Desulfatibacillum aliphaticivorans DSM 15576: one gene and its partner. The protein of the gene in region 1 interacts with the protein of each later gene in a pairwise test. Links are inferred from orthologs where the notes say so. Each region holds a gene or a part of one and is shown in the gene's direction. Other genes may lie near its edges.

What was found.
Region 2: the proteins of ftsZ (region 1) and rlmN interact in binary tests that used the Escherichia coli proteins (3 or more experiments, as listed by UniProt). The link is inferred for Desulfatibacillum aliphaticivorans DSM 15576 from one-to-one orthologs.

Annotation. Positions count from the first base shown.
Region 1 is NZ_AUCT01000008.1:138,702-141,986, reverse strand. What follows is about bases 267-3,231. They hold ftsZ (cell division protein FtsZ), read left to right. Parts: upstream 267-1,118; coding sequence 1,119-2,345; downstream 2,346-3,231. Other genes in these bases: G491_RS0109325 (radical SAM protein), read left to right, coding at 2,379-3,231; ftsA (cell division protein FtsA), read left to right, coding at 267-1,032. Also shown: more of ftsA, read left to right, coding at 1-266; more of G491_RS0109325, read left to right, coding at 3,232-3,285. UniProt on the Escherichia coli protein: Essential cell division protein that forms a contractile ring structure (Z ring) at the future cell division site. The regulation of the ring assembly controls the timing and the location of cell division.
Region 2 is NZ_AUCT01000017.1:135,342-138,489, forward strand. What follows is about bases 180-3,007. They hold rlmN (dual-specificity RNA methyltransferase RlmN), read left to right. Parts: upstream 180-967; coding sequence 968-2,047; downstream 2,048-3,007. Other genes in these bases: ffh (signal recognition particle protein), read right to left, coding at 180-727; G491_RS0115345 (DUF814 domain-containing protein), read right to left, coding at 2,037-3,007. In the rest of the region: more of ffh, read right to left, coding at 1-179; more of G491_RS0115345, read right to left, coding at 3,008-3,032; nth (endonuclease III), read left to right, coding at 3,119-3,148.

The DNA of each region.
Region 1 (3,285 bases):
GAACTCATGGCTGGGTGCGATATCTCCAATGTCTACGCCGGAATTGCCGGAGGCCATGTGGCCGGGTTTAACAGCAACGGCATCATCGCCATCAAAGGAAATGAAATTACGCCCGCGGACAAGGAAAGGGTTCTGGAAGCGGCCAGAGCCGTGGCCATTCCCCAGGACAGGGAGATTATCCACGTCCTGCCCCAGGAATACATTGTGGACGGCGAGCGGGGCATCCGCAACCCGGTGGGCATGGCCGGCGTCAGGCTGGAGGCCAACATCCATGTGGTGACCGGCGCTTCCGCGGCGGCCCAGAACATTGTCAAATGCGCGCAAAAGGCGGATCTGGACGTGCTGGAAATGGTCCTGGAGCCCCTGGCTTCCAGCGAAGCCGTCCTCATTCCCGAGGAAAGGGACCTGGGCGTCGCCCTCATTGATATCGGCGGCGGAACCACGGACCTGGCGGTTTTTACGAAAAACTGCATCCGCCATACATACGTTTTGCCCCTGGGCGGCGCCAACCTGACCAACGACATATCCATCGGGTTGCGGGCGCCTTTGGTGGACGCTGAAAAGATCAAGCAGCATTACGGAACCTGCGCTTCGGGAAAAATAGGGAAGGACGATTCCATCGAAATACCCGGGGTGGGAGGGCGTAAAGCCCGCATGTTGCCGCGGCAGATCCTTGGGGAAATCCTGGAGCCCAGGGTGCAGGAAATGTTTGAACTGCTGGATCAGGAGTTATGGAGAGCTGGTATGAAAAACAATATCAGCTCGGGCGTTGTTCTTACGGGAGGCGCCGTGCTCCTGGACGGTATGGCGGAGATTGCAGAGCAGGTGTTCAACGTGCCCGCTCGCATTGGCAAGCCCGCCGGAGTCACCGGCCTGGTGGATATGGTCAATAGCCCCATGTACGCCACGGCCGTGGGCCTGGTGCTTTACGGCGCCAGGAATCAAAATCCGGGCCATTCCCGTCTCAGGGAAAAGGGAATGTTCGACAAGCTAGTCAATTGGCTGAAGAAATGGTTTAAAGACGTTGTATAAAGGTTAAGGTTTTTTGGCGAAAACAGCCGGCGGGTTTTAGGGGGCCTTGCCGGCTAACATGAAGCCATGCAACAGGAGGAAATAATATGTCAGACATGATGTTCAAAATGGTGCCCAAGGAGAAGTCAGCAAGGATCAAAGTGATCGGCGCCGGCGGCGCAGGCGGAAACGCAGTCAACAACATGATCGAGGCGGGTCTGGAAGGGGTGAACTTCATCGTCGCCAACACGGATTCCCAGGCCCTCATGGCCAGCAAGGCCGCCACCAAAATCCAGTTGGGCGAACGCCTGACCGAAGGCCTGGGCGCAGGCGCCAAGCCGGAAATCGGCAAGGCTGCAGCGGAAGAAAACCAGGAGGAAATCAAAAAGGCGCTGGAAGGCAGCCACATGGTTTTCATCACTGCAGGCCTGGGCGGCGGCACCGGAACCGGAGCAGCGCCGGTCATCGCAAAGATCTGCAAGGATTTGGGCGTGCTCACCGTAGGCGTGGTCACCAGACCCTTTAAGTTTGAGGGCAAGAAAAGAACCAGAATGGCCATGGAAGGACTGGAGCGCCTTAAGGAAAACGCCGATACGGTCATCACCATTCCCAACGATCGTTTACGGACCCTGGCCGAAAAAGGCACCTCCATGGTGGACATGTTCAAAAGGGCGGATGAAGTGCTTCTGCACTCGGTGCGCGGCATTACGGACCTGATCATGAAAACCGGTCTGGTCAACCTGGATTTCGCCGACGTGCGCTCCACCATGGATAAAGCGGGCATGGCCCTCATGGGCATCGGCATGGGCCGGGGCGAAAACCGCGCCCTGGAAGCCGCTGAACGCGCCCTGTACCATCCTTTGCTGGAAGACCTGTCCATCAGCGGCGCCCGCGGCGTGCTCATGAACATCACCAGCGGCGCAGACATCAGCCTGGACGAAGTGGCCGAAGCCTCCGAACGCATCCACGAGGAAGCCGGAGACGACGCGGACATCATCTGGGGCTGCGTTGTGGATGAAAACATGGGCGACGAAGTGCGGGTCACCCTTATCGCAACCGGCATCGGCTCCGATGCTCCCGGCGGCCTTAAGCAGCCCGTGCCCATCAGCGAGCCCAAGGGATGCCAGGACGCCGGAACCCGCGGCAGAGTCAGGGACGTCACGCCGGACGACCTGGAGAACGTCCTGGATCTGGACGAGCCCACTTTCATGCGCTCCCGCCAGCAGCGGGCCGTAGGCGAGTCGGCCAGGTCCATGTACCGGGGATACCAGAGCTATATTTCGGAGGACGACGACCTGGATCGCCCCACGTTTATGCGCAAGACCGCGGATTAGTCCATAGCGGCCTTGCGAACCGGGAGAAGGCAGGTGGGTAAAAGAGGAAGCAAAGCTCCTTCGTCCGTGACGGAAATTGGAGCAGTCAGGAAAAACTGGCGCAATCGATTGAGCATCGCCCTGGCTTTTCCCAACTCCTATCAGGTGGGCATGTCCAACCTAGGCTTCCAGACGGTTTACCACCTGTTCAACAGCTTCGACCATGTTGTTTGCGAAAGGGTTTTCAGCCCGGTTCAAGGCGCGCCCGAGTCCGTGGAAAGCAAACAGGCTCTTAACGCTTTTGATGTAATCGCTTTTTCATTGTCGTTCGAGAACGACTACCCAAACATTCTTTCCATGTTGCATGCGGGAGGCGTCCCGTTAAGGTCTGACAAGCGAGACGCCTCCCATCCCCTAGTGATCGCCGGGGGGGTGGGATGCTTTATGAATCCCGAACCCCTGGCGATTTTTTTTGACGCATTTATTCTGGGCGAGGCCGAGCCCGTCATTGACCACCTTGTTGAAAACCTGGATTTGGAAAAATCCAGGGAGCAAGTCCTGAAGGACTTTGCCGCCAACGTCCCCGGCGCGTACGTCCCTTCGTTTTACCAACCGGATTACAAGGAGGACGGAACCCTCCTTTCCATGAATCCTTATTCCGGCGCACCCGAAACCATTGAACGGGTGTATGTGAAGGACGTGGATCAGGCGCCGGCCGTGACAAAAATTTATACCGAAGACACCACGTTCGATAACACCTGCCTGGTGGAGGTCAGCCGGGGCTGCCCCCATGGATGCCGCTTTTGCACCGTGGGGTACATCTATCGGCCTGTCAGGTTTCGGTCCGAAAAAGTGCTTTTGGATTGCCTGGATGAAGGATTGGAGCACACCAAAAAAATCGGGCTTATGGGCGCGGCGGTTTCGGATCTTCCCTGTCTGGACGAGTTATGCAGACGGGGGG
Region 2 (3,148 bases), on another replicon or contig:
CGCCCACGTCCATGGCGTCGTTAAACGCCTTGGCCATGTTCACCGCGTCCTGCCCGGTCATGGCGTCCGCCACCAGCAGGATGTCCGAAGGGGGCGTTGTTGCCTTGATGCGCCCAAGCTCCGCCATCAACTCATCGTCTATATGCAGGCGGCCAGCGGTATCCAGAATCATGGTGTCGCAGCCTTCCTGCGCGCACTTGATCCTGGCGAGTTCCGCAATTTTTTCCGGCTTGGAGTCCGTGTCCGAAGGATAAACCGGAATGGACAACTCTTTGCCGATTTTCGTCAACTGCTCAATGGCGGCCGGGCGATAAACGTCCGCCGGGACCAAATAGGGCTTACGCCCCTGTCCCCTGAGATACACGGCCAGCTTGCCGGCTGTGGTGGTCTTACCCGAACCCTGCAAGCCCACAAGCATGATGCTTGCCGGATGCCCGCCGCCCAGGTTGATCTCCTCGTTGGCGCCGCCCATGAGGTTCGTCAATTCTTCGTTGACGATCTTCACCACCTGCTGGCCTGGCGTGAGGCTTTCCAACACCTCCTGACCCACGGCCCGTTCTTTGATGGCGGCGATAAGGGTTTTAACGACCTTATAATGAACGTCCGCCTCCAGGAGGGCCAGTCTCACTTCCTTCAGGCCGTCCTGGATATTTTTTTCGCTCAGTTTTCCTTGGCCTTTCAGCTTTTTGAATACTGAGCCTAATCTATCGCTTAGACTTTCAAACATCCCTTTTTCCTTCTCCCAAAACAAGGAGTGGGCGCTCCTATCCGGAGGTCACCCAAAGAAAACGTTGAAAATAATCTCATAAAGGTGATATGTCAAGCCAAAACAACGATTTGGGAAAAAGGATGTCTTTTCCTCCTAACCAGTCGTTTTTATATTAAAACCTTTATCTGCAGCGGGTCACGCCGCCTCCAAGGGGGGGGGCGAAACTCCCAACCTGCAGAGTTAGAAGAAAACTATAACATGGAAAATTCTTCAGATCAAACTGATATTATATCCTGCACCCATGAAGAGCTGGTCCGGTGGCTGGCCGATCATAAGCTCAAGCCGTACCGGGCCTTCCAGATTCTTCAATGGGTTTATCAACGGCAGGCCGATTCCTTTGACGTCATGACCAATCTGGCCAAAAGGCATCGCCAGCTCCTGTCCGACCATTTTACCATCGGGCGTTTGAAAATCCTGCAGACCCAGGATTCCTCCGACGGATCGCGCAAGTTTCTTTTCCAGTGCGCGGACGGGGCCAGCATCGAAACCGTGCTTATCCCGGAAAAGGGGCATCACACCCTGTGCGTGTCCACTCAGGTGGGGTGCGCCATGGGCTGCAAGTTCTGCTGCACGGCGTCCATGGGCCTGACCCGCAGCCTGCAGGCCAACGAAATCATTTCCCAGATTCGGGACGTGCAGGCGACCATGGAGGACCCGGAGCATTTGCGCAACCTGGTCTTCATGGGCATGGGCGAACCCCTGGCCAATTGGGATAACGTCAAACAGGCCATGGATATCATCACGGATAATGACTGGGGCCTGCGCTTCTCCGGCAGGAGGGTGACCATTTCCACCGTGGGCCTGGTCCCCAAAATGGCCGCCGTGGGCAAGGACACCCGGGTGAAGCTGGCGGTGTCTTTGAACGCGCCGGACAACGAAATCCGGGACCAAATTATGCCCGTGAACAAGAAATACCCCATCGAGGAGCTGCTTCAGGCCTGCAAGGATTTTCCCCTGCGGCCGGGCAGGCGGGTGACTTTCGAGTACGTGCTGCTAAAAGGCGTCAACGACTCTCCGGCGCACGCCAGAAAGCTGGGCAAGCTCCTGGCGCACCAGCCCTGCAAGATCAACCTGATTCCGTACAATCCCCACGAAAACAGCCCTTTTGAAAGGCCGGACCCCGAAGCGGTGGACGCCTTTTATAAGGTGCTTATGGACAAGAATTACACCGTGATTGTGCGGCACAGCAAAGGCCTGGACATCAAGGCCGCCTGCGGACAATTGAAGGCGGCCAACCAGGCCAAAAAAGACGCATGCGCGCCGAAAACTACAGAATAGAGTTGTAGAAGATCTCCTTTTCCGGAACCTCCACCTGGATAACCTGTTTGGAGCCCCCGGCCAGGATGGATACCCCGGCAGTCTCACCCTCTTTGGCCTTGCTGTACGCCCCGCAAAGCTGGGCGGCGAGACGCACGGCCTGCTCGTCGGCGCCGTGGGGAAGGATTACGCTGGGGCCGGGAATGCCCGCCATCTTGATGATGATGTCCTCATCCTCCTTGATATGGGCGTTTATCTGCTCGTTGTCCGAACGGTTTCTGCCCACAATCGCCTTTACGGTCTCGGAAAGGCGAAAATGCCTTCCGTACTTCAAAAACTCAAAATCCCTTGCAGCGTAGGATTTCTGATAGGCGAACAAATCCCGCAGCCGGTCCGAAAAACCCTTGTCCGTGAGCAGACAGCCTCCGGCCGGAGCGGGATACTCTTTGATCCCGTATTTCTCCGCCAGGGCCATCTGAGGCTTGCGGCTTCTGCCGTTTAAGTCCAGAAGCTGCTCCCTGTCTATCAGCCCCTGGTTCTCCAGGATGGTGGGAGTCAGTTTTTTTGCGGACAAAGGCCTGAGGATGTATCCGGGCGCGCCGGAGTGCTTGTTTACATAGTTGAGCGCGTTTTGCGTCTGGCTTTTGGGCCGCTGCCCCAGCACTTCGCCCGAAAACAAGAAGTCGGCGCCAATTTCCTGCATTACCTGATGGGCCAGGCGGAACATGAGTGCATGGCAGTCCATGCAGGGGTTCATGTTTTTTCCGTAGCCTGCAGGAGGATTCAGCAGCATTTCCAGGTAATCGTCAAGAATGTATCTGGTTATCAGGGGGATGCCCGTATCCGCGGACGCCTTCCGGGCGTTGTCCGCTGAAAAGAAAGGGGTTTCAAAGCTGATCCAAGACACCTCAATCCCCTGTTCCTTAAGAACAAGGGCGGAAAGAATGCTGTCCAGGCCTCCGGAACTGAGGCCCAGGGCTGAAAGTTTTTTTGCGGGTTCTCCCATTCACATCTCCGGTTGCGCATGCAAGGCTTGACCCCTGCTGAAAAAATGATAAAAAGTATTAAAACTAAAAACACAAAGGACATTCCATGCCAGGCAACAAAAAGAACGTCAAAAAA